One region of the Brevibacillus sp. MCWH genome, then DNA from elsewhere that is predicted to be linked to it. Evidence: predicted binding sites of a transcription regulator. Region 1 holds the regulator's gene; the other holds the start of a gene.

Region 1 (7,673 bases):
GGCAACCTGTCCGTCCGCCGGCCCGATTTGACTGCCGGCCCGCAGAGCTACGCCCGCGCCATGTTTGATAATCCGCGCGCCGGAAAGGTTGCCGGCTTCAGCATGGTTTGGGGGTACTGGGTGGCAAACTGGGCGGGCAATGTCGCCGTCATCACCACGTTTGCCGGGTATCTGTCCGCATTTTTCCCGATTATGCAGGACAAAACCGTCCTGTTCTCGCTCTTTTCCTTTCCGGTGGAAAAAGGAAAGTTCACGACATTTCTCGTCTGCACCGCGCTGTTGTGGGGCTTCCACACCTTGCTGGTGAGGGGGCTGAACGGCGCCGGCAAGCTGAACTTCCTGTCCACCGCCACCAAGGTATTGGGATTCGTGCTGTTTATCGTCGTCTGCCTGTTTGCCTTTAATGCAACCAACATGGGCGATTTCTATGCCCCGATCACGGATAAAAACGGTGCAGTGTACGATCTGCCCGGTCAGATAAACATGGCGATGGTGGCTACACTGTGGGCCTTCATCGGGATTGAATCGGCCGTGGTCCTCTCCGGCCGGGCCCGTTCCCAACGTGACGTGCGGTCGGCCACGATCGCCGGGCTGCTGATTTCGCTCGTCCTGTACATGGGCATCACCTTCCTGACGATGGGGGTCCTGCCGCTCGAACAACTGCGCGTGTCGGACAAGCCGCTGGTAGACGCCTTGTCCCAAGTCATCGGCAGCACCGGCGGGATCGTCATGGCTGTGCTGGCCATCATTTCGCTGATCGGCAGCACAATCGGTTGGCTCCTGATCGGAGCAGAGCCGCCGTTTCAAGCGGCCCGCGCCGGCATGTTCCCCGCTTCGTTTGCCAAGGTAAACGCCAGCGGGAGTCCGGTTCGCTCGCTGACCGTTACGAATCTCATGTCGCAACTGTTCATTTTTTCGACGATCTCCGGCACGATTGCCGAAGCGTACCACTTTGTCATCACGGTGGCAACACTGGCCATCCTCCTGCCCTATCTGGCTTCTGCCATTTTCCAGCTGAAGCTGGTGGTTGTCGGTCAGACGTATGAACGGCAGCCGGCCGCACGCCTCTTTGATGGTGTGGTGGCTGTGCTGGCTGTGCTGTTCTCGCTCTGGGTCATCAAGACGGGGACAGCCGACATGAAAACGCTGCTGTTCGGACTGGCTCTCTACGCAGTCGGGCTGCTGCTCTATCCGGTGATGACGCCGCGACAGACGACAGTAAGCACTCCCTCGCCGCAGGCAAGCACCGAACTACAGTGATATATAAAGAAAAAAGGCATGTCCATCAGGGCATGCCTTTTTTTACGATATTTAAGGAAGAAACTGATCTTCCCATCGGTCCCAGGCTGCAAGGCCTGCACATTGATCAAAGGTGGAGACCGAACTACCCAGCTGTTTGCCGCCCGCCCGCGTCGCGTTTTGGAGCGGACGCTTTCCGCTTCCTTGCTGGTCGTCAAGAGAGCGGGCGGGCCCCATCACCCATGCGGCACAGACTTTGTCTACACACTGATGAACAAAAAAAGAAACAAAAAAACGCCTCCCGCTTCCGGAAGACGTATGGTGTACGCGTAATGGCGGATGGGGTGGGATTTGAACCCACGAGACGGCTCAACACCGCCTACACGATTTCCAATCGTGCTCCTTCGGCCACTCGGACACCCATCCGTATTCGTGACGAGTGATAGTATACCCTGTTTTTTAAAGCAAATCAAGAGGGCTCGTGGATTTCAGGCAAAAAAATATGCAGCAGGATGGACACAGGCTGCACGTTTCCGCCGCTGCTTCGTCAGGGCGATGCGCTTGATCACACGCGTCTTGCTGACGTTTCACACTTTGCGCATTGCACAGCGATTTTTCTGTTGGTAAGATGAAGAAGACACTTTTACAAGTAAGGAGACTGCCCCGCATGAAGGTAAAAATCACCCGCAACGCTGCGAAGCAATTGAAAGCTGTGCTGGATCAAGAAGAAGACAAAGAGCTGAAACTGCGCGTCTACATCACGCATAAGCACGGCGACCACGCCCATTACGGCCTGGCGCTGGACAAGCCCGGTGCCGACGACGAGGTCGTCTCCACCGACAAGGAGATCGACGTGATCGTCAACAAAAACGAGCCGCTGCTGGATGGCGTAAAAATTGACTACCTGTACCTGCCGGAAGAAGGCTACGTCATCACCAATCCGTCCAAAGGCAATCACGGGGATCACTGATTCCAACGAAAAAGCTCTCTGCACGACAACCTGCGCAGAGAGCTCTTTTCTTTGTTTAGCAAAATTGAACAACGCGTTTCTATGATGTAACGGACAACAACTCGTCGGGAACATCGCACAGCAGCGGGCTGATTCGGCCCGCTTCGTGCAGGATCAACAGCCGGTGAACGGGACGGGTCATCGCCACGTACAGCAGTTTGGCGTCCCACTCGCTGTCCGTGTATCGCTCCACATCCAAGAGGATCACTGCGTCAAACTGCAGCCCTTTGGTCAGATACGCCGGCATGACCGTTACACCTCCGGGGTATCGGCTGTCTTTGGAGCCGAGCAGGACCAGTTCGCTGATCGCGCCGCGCAGCGCCTTGTGCGCCTGTTTGCTCTCTTCGGCTGTCTTGGTGACGATGGCGACGGTCTGAAAGCCTTCTTCTTGCAATTCCCGGACAAGCCGTGCCGTTTGTTCCCATTTTTCGGCCGGAGCCGCATACGACAGCATCTTCGGCTTTTCTCCGTGCCGCAGCACCGGCCTGGCCATCACCGACTCGGGCAGGCGAATCCTGCGCAGCACCTCGTTGGCACAGCGCATGATCTCAATCGTGGACCGATAGCTTTGCGCCAGCGTGTAATACGCAGCGGGAGGCTGGACAAACACACCGCCTGTCAATTCGTCCCACGTCTGCAGGCCCCGGTAGCCGTGGATGCCCTGTGCGATGTCGCCCACCACGGTCAAGGACTGCCGCTTCGTCACCAGGGCGATCACGGCAATCTCCAAGGCGCTCAGATCCTGCGCCTCGTCCACCACCGTATGGTCGAACTGCCCCGCCTGTTCGAGCCCGTCCACCAGATGGCGCAGGTACAACAGCGGCGCCACGTCTTCCGGCTCGATCCGCTCGTTGGCAAAAAGCGCCTCCGATGATTGACAGACGTCCGCAATGACGCTGTCCTCCACGCCATCCGGCGCCAGGCGTCTGAGCAGCGTCTCATCCGTGATCAGCTTCCGGTACGCCGCGAATACATCCACCTGCGGGAAGGACGACAAGTACTTCTCCAGAATCTGTTCCATCATCCGCTCAAACCTTGTCAAACCCTGTTTGTCCAAATCAATCCGCATCTCGCGCAAATGGGCAAACAGCTGCTTGTTCATCTCCTGCTTCAGATGCTTGCGCAGCGCCTCGAGGCGCTTTCGGTAGGGCAGGTGGCCGAACTGGCCGGTAAACAGTTCCCGGATCGTCTCTCCGCTGATGGAAAAGACCTGTTGGGTCCGGCTGTAGACAAAGCTCAACTTTTTAAACGGGATTTCCGTCTCCGCCAGATAGCGCAGATAGTTATCCAAGGCAGCCTTGCAGGCGAGCGAGCCTTTGAACCGCAGGCGGTTTTGCGTCATCTCCCGTTCCCGCCGGTCCTGTCCTTCCTCGAAAAACAGGCGCAGCAGCTTCTGCGGGTCGGTGATGCGCCAGCCTTTGGGCAGAAGCGGCTTGGCCAGCTTGGCCGCCCAGTCCAAGAACGTGGCCTGCTGGACGTCATCCACCCCCAGTTCCGGAAGCACGTCCGATATGTAGTTCAGAAACAGGCGGTTCGGCGCAAACACCATGAATTTTTTCGACATCATCGTATCCTGGTAGTTGTAGATCAGGTAGGAGAGGCGGTGCAGCGCGATGGTGGTCTTCCCGCTCCCGGCCACCCCCTGGACGACGATGGGACGGTCTTTGTCCGCCCGAATGATGTCGTTTTGTTCGGACTGGATGGTCGCCACGATGTCCTTCAGCCGACTGTCGTTGGTCTGGTTGAGATTGGCGGCGAGGAACTCATCGATATACCCTTCCTCGAGAAACTCGTCGGGATGGCCGATACCCCGGCGGATCGTCTCCTTGACCGCCCCGTCGTAGATGCCGGTAATCTTTCCCTTCTCAATCGCAAAGTTGCGCTTCAGGCGAACTTCTCCACGGACGATGCCCTTGTCGGTCCGGTAGAAGGCGTCCTTGCTTTCGCCGCTGTAGTACAGGCTGGCAATCGGAGCCCGCCAGTCCACGACCAGCGCATCAAACGTATCGCTGCGGACAATGCCGCGCTTGCCGATATAGACGATGTCCAGTTCGTATGTCTCATCCTTGAGAAAGTCCACCCGGCCGAAGTAAGGTTTGTCTTTCCCCTGGTCTTCCAGATACCGCAGTTCCTTGGCCTTTTTGTACCCGACCACCTGCTTCACGTAGTCGTCGGTCACTTCCCTTACTTCCTCGCGCAGTATCTCGATCTCCCGTTCAATGGCGGACACCGTTTCATCCAGCCGCTTTTGTTCCTGTTCGTAATCGGGATGCCGAATCGTCACGTCCATCCTCCCTTCGCTTCAATCGCGCTGGCGTCAGCCCACATGCCGGCCCAGCCAGACTCCGGCTCCGCAGGCCAACAGCCCAATGCCGACGCTGAGCAGCACGTACGCCAATCCGCGTCCAATGTTCCCGTCGCCAAAAAAGGTGATGACCTCCAGAGAAAAGGTAGAAAAGGTCGTAAAGCCGCCCAACAGCCCGGTGGTAAAAAGCAGGTACAGCTCCGGCGGGAGAAACCCCCGCTCCTTTCCCCAGGCGTACAAAAGACCGATGCAAAACGAGCCGACAACATTGGCTCCCCACGTACCTGCCGGCCAGCCCGGCTGATTCAGCACCAGGCCCAATCCATACCGCACGATTGATCCGACAGCGCCCCCCACTGCCACAGCAAGCCACGACATGCGCATTCCTCCCTGTTCGCTCCGTTTCGTCGTAGAAAAAGACATCCAAGCGAAGCGCGTGGATGCCTTTTTGTGCCAGTACACGTTATCTTAATGTTTGGGACCGTTGTCCTCAAGATCTTCCACATAGCGGATCGATTCCAGGTTAGCCCGCAGGGACGCCTTGACAGCGTCGATGTACTTGCGCCGCAGTGCCTGCTGCTCCTGTTTTTCATCGTCGGTCAGGCCTTGTTCGCGGGATTTCTTGGCCAACTCGTTGATCCGTTTGATTTCCGCGTCGGTTACCACAGCCTCTCCCCCTACTCTCTGTAATGCCGCTCTATTATAACACATCGGCGGCACAACGCAAGCGAAAGGATATACACTGGCCTGCCCCGCTGTCTTGGCTGCCGTCTACTCTCCGACGGGAACAGCCAGGCGCTGTCCGGGGTATATGTCGGAGTTGTCCAGTCGGTTCATCTTTTTGATCGCGTACACCAGTTCGCGCACCTCCATGTCGGCTTCGTCCTGGTGCTCAACGGCAATTTTCCACAAGCTGTCACCCTTCTGAACGGTCACTACCTTCACAGGCACGATCGACGACGACTCCGATGCGAACACAAGTTCTGTCAGGAAGTAAAAAAAGAGAGAGAATACCACGAAAAAGATCAATGCCCCACCGCGTCTCACACCAGTGCGGCTATGGCGCTCCTGTTTTTTGGTGAAACGGTTGTGTGCGGATACAGCATGCATGATACCATCCCCCTGCAAACATACGTTCTATATTCTTGTTTTCATCATAATGCGAACATGTGTTTTGTGTCAAGCGAAATCGAACTAACGTTTGTCGAACGCAAGATCCCATGGTACAATATAGAAAACATGTTCGAGAAAACAGGGGTGTGGTCCATGTCCAAGCTATCCAGCAGACAACAAGCCATTATCGATTTCATTCGCAAGGAAGTCCGCGACAAGGGATATCCGCCGTCCGTTCGTGAAATTGGCGAGGCCGTCGGGTTGGCCTCCAGCTCCACCGTCCACGGTCACCTGGCCCGTCTGGAAAAGAAAGGATTGATCCGGCGCGACCCCACCAAGCCGCGCGCGATTGAGCTGTTGACCGATGGCGACCGCTATCAGGATGACTATGAAGTATCCGTCGTGCGCGTGCCCGTCATCGGGAAGGTAACGGCCGGGCAGCCAATTACGGCCGTGGAACACGTGGAGGATTACTTCCCCCTGCCGGAACACATTGTCACCTCGGACAAGGTGTACATGCTTCGCGTGTCGGGTGACAGCATGATCGAGGCAGGCATCCTCGACGGCGACTACGTCATCGTGCGCCAGCAAAACGTGGCCAACAACGGCGACATTGTCGTGGCCATGACCGATGAGGACGAAGCCACCGTCAAGCGGTTCTTCAAGGAGAAAAACCACTTCCGCCTGCAGCCGGAGAATTCCACGATGGAGCCGATCATCCTGGACTCGGTCACCATTCTGGGAAAAGTCATCGGAGTGTACCGGTTGATTCACTAGGAAAACGAATAGCCCGTATCTTTTCCGACCATCGTCGAAAGATACGGGCTTGTTTTTTCTATGGCGCTGTCAGACCGGAACGATCCGGTGCAGGAATTGCATCTCGCCCTCTTGGAGCACGATCTACAGGGCGGCGATGAAAAACCAGATGATCATCACGATTTGCAGGACGACCTTGACGACTGCGCTGCCGAGAAATCCGACGAGCGATCCCACCCCCGCCTTAATCGCCCGTTCAAACGGCTGGTTGGATACGAACAGCTCCACCAACACCACAAACAAAAACGGCAGGATCAGCATCCCGAACGGCGGGAACAGGAAAATCCCGAGAAAGATACCGACCGCCGCTGCAATCGACGACCACTTGGAACCGCCGTACCGCTTCACGAAGTACATGTTGGTCAGCAAATCGGCGCCGTACAGCAGCACACTCAGCACCACCATCCCCCACCAGAACGACGCCGGCAGCCCGGCCCCCGGTTCGGCGAGGACAAAGTGGTACAGCAAAAACCCGGCCCAAAGCAAAATCGTATCCGGCAAAACCGGAAGAAAAATACCGGCGATGCTTGCGACAAACAACGCCACGATGACAATCCACAGCAGTATTTCCATCGGGCACACTCCTTTCTCTTAGGATATACGGATTACCTCGCCAATCGTTGCATCCTTCTATATATTCTCGTCCACATTTTTGCAGAAGCCAGCCAGGCTGCAAAATTACACGGCCCCATGCGGTTCCATTTCATATTCACATCCGTGCTGGAAAGCAAGCGGATTACTGGTTTATCACTGCCTGGATTCGTTTTTCACATGACTCATCTTGGTCAGTATGCACGTATCAGTAAAAATAAACAGATTTTTCTTTTTCCATAAATCGTAATAATTGACATATTTTATCATTATGGTTAATGTATTCTTTGGAATACGTCTGTAAGTGTACGGTCGATTAATACTTAGGAGGTACAAAAGTAATATGGAAGACGATGATATAAGATGCGAACATTGCAAGAAACTTTCTTTTTGGTGCGAAATCGAGCATTTGAGACCAAAGAAGTGCTCCATTCTCCGTGATGGAGAAATCTATTACATCTGTGAATATTGTATAGGCGAAATTGAAGTTTTAGGTGAAGGCGCTGAGGAAGTTGAATACTGGAATGAATGGGTGAAAAAGAAACGTTTGGAAAACGAACAATCATAACGCAGCCCCTGCCATGGGGCTGCTCAGACTGA
Region 2 (7,673 bases), on a different contig from region 1:
TCCCTTCTTCCCAATGCTGCTGTTATCCACAAATATGCCACAACGTAAATCAGGATGGCTTTCTGCCACCACTGAGCAGCAGGCGAGTATGTGGCTAAAACAGCGAACCCTAACACTCCTCGGATGGAACGCAGATTTCTGATGTCTATTTTTCTTGTCTTCATGCTATTCTTAGGATGGTGGGGGGCCTCACTGGTCACCTGCAGCGTTTACCTTGGCGGGAGCGCCGCTTTCGCTTTTTCTTCCGCTAGCTTCGGGTGTACCTACTCCTTTCACCATCCCACGTACTCACCTCCTTTCTTGCCTTAATTATGCCAATTTGTTTAATCTGTAAAATATTGGTCTTCCCGCAGCAACTCTCTGCATGGCGGCGCAGGTTCGATTTCTATCACCCGCTCCAGATGAAACCCTTGAGAAATCAACGTTTTTTTGGTAAGAGGAAAAACCGCCTCCTGAGCGAAGGCAGGTTTTTTGCTGACACATCCCTTGTATCCGAAGCATCGTTTATTAGCCCTTCGATCTCGTTACGACATGAACACACGCTGCTGTCGCAACACATACCAAAACAGACAAGGGGAATGTCAACAGGTACGCATTTGTATAATAGGGAACGGCTTCGGCACTGACAAACATCATGACGTTTTCCCATGTGACAGGGCTCCCTTCCATTATGACATAGCAGCTGCCGATCAGAAAAATCAGAACCTTTTCCGCAATGGCAGGGAGTATACCGATCCACACGGCTGCTCTTGTTGCCCCTCGTTTATGAGCAATCCCTGCCTACAGACCACCGACGATATATGGGATGACTACCATTACAGATCCCAAAACCAGTCCTGACACATCTCGATGCTGGTCAATCGGCAGCTTCGTGATCGCAGTGTACATCCATGATGCAAGGAATAGGGTAACAAAATAGGAACCTGTAATCACATACCATCCATTTTTTATCACTGCTAGCCCCCCTGGGAACTGGAGTTCATACCGTATGACGAACAGATTGTCTGGCTGGTCACGTAAACATCAAAGCGATTTTGGCAGAAATTGCAACAACATTTTCGTATGGCGGCTTCTGCTCGTTGTACATATTAGTTCGCTTCAATAAGTGGAATATTTCAAATTTTGTGTGGAAATCCGTTTTTCCTGCCAGTTATGATGGTACTGTCACAAGCTTGTAAAAATCGGGGGGAAACCGGATGAATGCCTTTCACTACAATTGCTCCACGCGTATTGAAATGGGGATGGGCAAGGCTCTCCACCTGCCGGAACTGCTGCACTCCCTGCAGGTCGGCTCGTCCATATTGCTGGTCAGTGACCCCGGCGTGATCCGCGCGGGCCTGGTTGAACCGATCCAGACAGCTCTGCAGGAAGCGGGTTTTGCCGTGTCGCTGTTTGCGTCGCTCAGCCAAAATCCGCGGGATACGGAATGCTTGGCGGGAGCAGAACAATTCCGTGACACAGGTGCCAGCATGGTGGTGGCCATCGGCGGGGGAAGCGCCATGGACACGGGGAAAACGATCGCGCTGTGCGGACCAAATGGCGGAACGCCCGCCGACTACGCGGACGGACGGCTTCCCTACGCAAACATTGCCCCGATCATTTGCGTTCCCACTACAGCCGGGACGGGATCGGAAGTGACCCGCTCCGCAGTCATTACCGAGTCGGCCACGCACCGAAAAATGACGCTCAAACACGCCGCCTTGCGCCCAACGCTGGCCGTGCTTGATCCCAGTTTGACGCTCAGTGTTCCGCCCGCTGTCACCGCTGCCACCGGCGTCGACGCCTTGGTTCACGCCATCGAGGGGTATACCTGCAAGGTGACCAATCCGATCTCGCAATCCCTCGGCGCCCGTGCGATGCAGACGATTGTCTCCGCACTGCCGGCTGCTTATGCCGATGGTCGAAATGTAGAGGCCCGTTCCGCCATGCTGGAGGGCAGTCTGCTGGCGGGGCTCTGTTTTGGCTCGGCGGATGTCGCGGCTGTGCACTGTCTGGCGGAAGCGCTCGGCGGGCTTTACGACACGCCCCACGGCGTCGCGAATGCAGTATTTTTGCCCCATGTGCTTCGGTTCAATGCAGTGGAAAACAAGCCGATGCACGCCAGATTGGCGCGTTACATGGGGTTTGCCGCCGATGCGGACGCGGACGAGTTGGCTGTCGAAAAGCTGATTGACGGCATTGAGGCCTTTACGCACAGCCTGGACATTCCAAAGCTGAAAGACTTGCCGGGTGTGCGCGAAGAGGACTTTCCGCGGATCGTAGAGCTGTCGGTGCAAAACGCCTCCACGCCAAGCAATGTGCGGACGATTACGGCGGAGGATTACCTGCGCATTCTGGAGGAGGCGTATCGGTCGTAAGAATGCCGGAAACAATTGAAGCGCTGCACTTCTGACGCAATCACCACAATGGGCTGACAATGGTGAACGAACACATGCTCCACGGACAGTGGGGCATTTTTTCTTGCATGTTCGCCTCGTGTTCGCATATAATACAAACAAATGTTCGTATACACAGGAGGAATGACGATGATCGGGTACCTGCAGCGCTATATGAACAGCGGTCAGCTAGTCGAGATCATCTATCTGGATCGCCATGGGCGAACGTCGAAGCGAACTGTCCGAATTCATGAGATCAGCAGGGGGCGTGTAAAAGCCTACTGTTTTGCGCGTCGGGCGTTTCGCATCTTCTCCGTTGACAACATCCTCGCTGCAGTTCCAGTGGTGAAACAGCGTGCTGCAGGATATTGAACGGAAGGTGCTCCGCATCATCGCCAACTTTTCTGTTGGGCGCAGGCGAACGCCGAACGTGGATGAACTGTGCGTGAAAACAGGTCGTAGCCGCGCCGGTGTCATGGAGGTACTGGCCATTTTGGCACGGGAAGGGTACATCCAATGGGTTCGCTCACACCCGAACGACATCAAGCTGTTGGAAGCGTGGGAACGAAAGGAGACATCTGGATGGGGCAGAAAATAGGAGAATGGTTCAGAACCGCGCGGATGGTACAGCCGGAGAAAAAAACAGAAAGCGGGCCTGTGAACGCGGATAAAGAGCTTGCAGAGAGACCGGTTGTTGACGCGATCGACTATGATGAAAACTGTTTTCGTATCTATGACGCTACGCAGTACGACTACGCGATCAGCGTTACATGGTTCCGGGAATTATACGCAGGACGCGGCGTGTTTGAAACGGCATGGGGGAGCGTAAAGCAGATTGACGCTGACGAACGACGGTTCCTGCTGGTCAGTGATTGGGATTCTGTGTGGATTCAGATCGAGGATGTCGTGCGTGTGACGAAATCGTACACCGGTTGACTCCTACAGCTCACTTGGTTCAAATGTTGTAAAATGTTGAAACCCCCATTATGGGGGTGGGGGTGGATTCATCATGCTTACAGACCGATATGACGTTCTCTTTATTTCGAGGAGGACAAAGCCACCTCAAATGCATCCAGGATTTCGAGAAAGCGCGATGCTTCTCTGAATACGTGATCAGCGAGCAGCGGCGGGATTATGCTTTTTATTCTGCATGCCTCAATCAGTTCACGTGCTGTCTTCTTGAAGTCGCGCAATTGACGTACGGAAACGCGATTTTGATCGACAAATTGTTCAAGGAGAGGAAGGGTTTGTGACTGAGGCCGCATGGAGTTGAGGTCAATCGCTTGATAAAGGAGTTGATCAAAGTCATGGCTAAACTCACGAGCCTGTTCGACAAGTTTTCTTTCGGAAGGATCAAGCAAGTGGTTGATAAATTTGGCGTGGTCTGCCATGATTCTGAGGAAAAATACATTTTCATTAATGATGGCATCGGGCAAGGGATCAAGGGTTCCCGTATTTAATTGCTCTAATCGATTCATGAAATAGGCAGCTTCCCTGCTGATATGATCGACCAACAAGGGAAAATTATTTCCCCCAATCTTGCAGCGAATAATCAAGTCAAGGACTCTTCGTTTGAACTTCCAAATGTGACAAACCGCATGGTGAACGACATTGTTAAATTCGAAAATTCTTTGCGGGTCTGCATCCGGCGAGAAGGCATGGGCCTGATTTTCAATGTCTTCAAAAATGTTGTAAAACCGATTGGCTTCGTCGATTAATTTGGTATCGTCATAACGAAACCCCAATTTAAGGAACAGGGAATGTTCTTTCATGATTCTTGACCAAAATCTGATTTCATCTAACGACCGACTCACAAATGTATCTGCCATACGGTAACTCCTCCATGCATTTTTGTGTCGCTTCGCGCAATCCTGGCCACTGGGAATGGACAGTTCCCAGCGTGGATTCGCATCCGCAGACGACTCCTTTGTATTTGCAAGTACGATGTATCTCTATGCCAATACCCAGGTCGTGGACTGGGCTTACGCCTACATTTTGAAAAAGTGCGAACTTGGACGCTCACGCCCAAAAATGTTTTGTGCTGGAAACTGGCAACCGGAACTTTTCCATTTCATTCGCGTCTTAACATTTTGCAACACATTTGACGAAAGAGGGAGAAGTTACTTGAAGAAGTACAGAAAACACTGCTTGAAGATGGTAGTCGCCGGCGTTTTGGCGTGGAGCAGCGTCGGTTTGACGGCTGCGGCGGAGTCCGTTACGTTTCAGGACGTCACCTCGGCCTATTGGGGGTACGATACGATCAGATGGGGTGTGGAGCAGCGTTTGGTTTCCGGTTTCCCGGACCGCACCTTCAAACCGGATCAGTACGTCAAGGAAAGCGAATTTTTGGCGATGCTGCTCCGTTATTACGCTAATCACGGAAACGCACTGACGCTTCAGCCTGCAGGTACATACTGGGCTGACGTTTATTATCGTCAGGCCGAAGCGTATCATTGGCCGGTGTCCCGTGCTCAGTCGGATCGTCCGATCAAACGGGGCAGTGTAGCCAAACTGATAGCTGCCTCGCAGGGCTTCCGTTACGACACGAACAACGCGATCCAGTATTTGTACAACCAAGGGCTGGTCAAAGGGCGGGGGGAAACAGCCAGCTTGACCGGCTTTGCCAAGGAATCGTATCTCACCCGGACAGAAGCGGTTCAATTCATCAAGAATCTGGCGGACAAATCCATCGTCCAGGCCAAGCCGGCGCCCGATCAGCCGTCCACTCCGCTCATTCCGCCGAGTGAGAAATTGTACCCGTTCACCCAAAACGGCAAATGGGGATACATGGATGCTGCGGGTCGTGTCCTGGTCGATCCGCAGTTTAGCAATGCCAGACCGTTTCGGGATGGATTGGGGGCGGTATACTTCAACGGCAAATGGGGATTTGTCGGAGCCAATGGCGAATTGGCGATTCCCCTGCAGTTTGATGATGTGAAAGATTTCAGTGAGGGACTGGCTGCCGCGCGGGTCGGTTACAAGTACGGGTACATCAATAAACAAGGGAAGTGGGCCATCAACCCTGTCTATCCGCTGGGGTCTGCCTACGAGTATGACAGAGGCGTCGATTTTCAAGAGGGGCTTGCTGTCATTACACAAGGGAACAAGTACGCCTTCATCAACAAAAGCGGCAAGGTTGTCTCGGCAGCGTATGACGAGGTCATGCCGTTTCAGGAAGGACTTGCCGCCGTGCGGGTCGGCAACCTGTGGGGGTATATCGACCAAAACGGAAAGATGGTCGTCAAACCGCAATTTGACATCGCCAACGACTTTCACGAAGGCCTGGCCGCGGTAGCGCGAAACGGTCGGTACGGCTATATCGGCAAAAACGGTGCCTACGTCATCAAGCCGCAATTTTCAGTGGAGGGGCTCAATTACAATTACAGCGGCAAGCCGCGGTTGTTTGACTTTCATGAAGGATTGGCCCGGGTTATGATCAACGGGAAGTACGGGTATATCGACAAAACAGGAAAGACCATCATTTCACCGACGTTTGACACCCGCAATCAAACAGGTGACTATGCCACGGATTTTTCTGACGGCCTGGCAATGGTCAGGATCGGATACCGATTCGGTTATATTGACAAGACCGGAAAAATGGTGATCCCGGCGCAGTTTGATGAAGCAGAGTCATTCTCCGAGGGGCTGGCGCGCGTCCGCGTCAAGGGGAAAGACGGATTTATCGACAAAACCGGAACATGGGTGATTTCGCCGCAATTTTCCCATGCACGCAGTTTTCAAGACGGTTTGGCGCTGGTGACGCCGGACGGGTCGAACGATCAAATCTATATTGATAAAAAAGGAAACTACGTAATGAAATAAGTGGCTGGAACTGACCTGATCCAATGAAGTGAGGGGCGAATGACTTCATGACCAGATAACGATCCCAGGCGGTTGATCGCTTAGCGCTTGGGATCGCAGATGCTTTTGCAAAAATACAGATACATGAGATAGGCGATTCGCCCGTTCTCCGTCTTGTGATCAATGCACCGCTTCAGGCATTTCACCATTTTTCTGTCGCAGCTGCACGCAAAATAGCCGCGTTTTTGGTAACACTTGTCGTGCATCATGCAGCACCAGTCTATTTCGTCAATGGGCGGATTTGGCCCAGAACAGCCGGGACCGCACCAGTTTCCGTAAAAACAGGGAATTGATCCAAAACGCCGCTTGCGGATTGGCACTTCGCATCACCGCCATGGAAAGAGTTACTACTACCATATCGGGTTTCGCCAAAAGTGATTGTACGCTTATCTGATCGACTGACGCTGCTTTTTCACCATTGACAGTTCGGGGATTGGCAGCCGGCGTCAAGACTGGCAGAATGAAGAGGACAAGCCAGCTTCCCTGTACAGGGCCGAAGCGTTTGACGAAGGAGAGAATTCCATGAAGACGGCATTATACCAGATCGCCTATCAAATCGGCATCCATCCCACAAAAATGGCCAAGCTGGTGCGGGAAGGCGAAATTACCGGCGAGGTGCCGGGAGACAACCCGCAGTCCAAGGAGGCCTGGATCGACCTCCTCTCCCTGCGCAATTACATCGAGTGGCAGCGTGAGCAGGGGCGACTGGACGAAGCAGCCTATTGGAAGGCGATTCGCCACATTGAACGAACGCTTAAAAACCGGTAACCCGCAGACAAGGCAAAGGAAGTGGAACACCCGCCGGGAAGAGCGTCCCCATCTGTCTTTGCGTTGTACACAGTACGAAACGTTTTCCGCCTCAAACACAAAATAGAAAGGTGCAGTCAACCATTCGCACTTCGCTTTGTTTCTACACATGAATTGTCGCTGAAAACGTGGTATGCTGATAAGGAACCTTAGTGAAAAGAGGAGAAAGACCATGAAGCGACCAGAAGACACGCGCGTCGTCGTCGGCATGTCCGGTGGGGTCGACTCCTCCGTGACGGCTTACCTGCTGAAACAACAGGGATACGACGTCATCGGCATCTTTATGAAAAACTGGGATGATACCGATGAATTTGGCCACTGCACGGCGGAAGAAGACTTCCAGGACGTCCGGCGCGTCTGCGAACAAATAGGCATCCCGTACTACACGGTTAACTTTGAAAAAGAATACATGGAGAAAGTCTTCCAGTATTTTTTGGATGAATATAAACGGGGACGCACGCCCAACCCGGATGTCATGTGCAACCGGGAAATCAAGTTTGGCGAACTGCTCGACAAGGTGATGGACCTCGGCGCCGATTACATTGCGACCGGCCACTATGCCCGGGTAGAGTACCGGGACGGAGCGTATCGGCTGCTGCGCGGTGTTGACACCAACAAGGATCAGTCTTA

The links. Region 1 encodes LexA, which represses DNA repair genes until DNA is damaged. Its sites were predicted from a motif close to CGAACATATGTTCG; they were not measured.
Region 2: the regulator LexA is predicted to act here: its motif matches at 2,492-2,505, upstream of ETC00_RS04660 (WYL domain-containing protein).

Annotation. Positions count from the first base shown of each region.
Region 1 is NZ_SDLF01000016.1:230-7,902, reverse strand. Features, by position in the region: gene ETC00_RS14090 (amino acid permease) at 1-1,260, shown strand, start outside; tRNA gene ETC00_RS14085 (tRNA-Ser) at 1,573-1,665, opposite strand; gene ETC00_RS14080 (HesB/IscA family protein) at 1,907-2,209, shown strand; gene ETC00_RS14075 (UvrD-helicase domain-containing protein) at 2,289-4,532, opposite strand; gene crcB (fluoride efflux transporter CrcB) at 4,566-4,931, opposite strand; gene ETC00_RS14065 (DUF896 domain-containing protein) at 5,022-5,219, opposite strand; gene yneA (cell division suppressor protein YneA) at 5,325-5,663, opposite strand; gene lexA (transcriptional repressor LexA) at 5,820-6,443, shown strand; gene ETC00_RS14050 (DUF456 domain-containing protein) at 6,567-7,055, opposite strand; gene ETC00_RS14045 (hypothetical protein) at 7,417-7,641, shown strand.
Region 2 is NZ_SDLF01000004.1:32,161-39,833, forward strand. Features, by position in the region: gene ETC00_RS04655 (iron-containing alcohol dehydrogenase) at 1,197-2,357, shown strand; gene ETC00_RS04660 (WYL domain-containing protein) at 2,526-2,747, shown strand; gene ETC00_RS04665 (LexA family transcriptional regulator) at 2,731-2,973, shown strand; gene ETC00_RS04670 (hypothetical protein) at 2,958-3,311, shown strand; gene ETC00_RS04675 (DUF2935 domain-containing protein) at 3,413-4,204, opposite strand; gene ETC00_RS04680 (WG repeat-containing protein) at 4,500-6,197, shown strand; gene ETC00_RS04685 (phospholipase A2 family protein) at 6,278-6,526, opposite strand; gene ETC00_RS20830 (hypothetical protein) at 6,465-6,593, opposite strand; gene ETC00_RS04690 (hypothetical protein) at 6,759-7,004, shown strand; gene mnmA (tRNA 2-thiouridine(34) synthase MnmA) at 7,216-7,673, shown strand, end outside.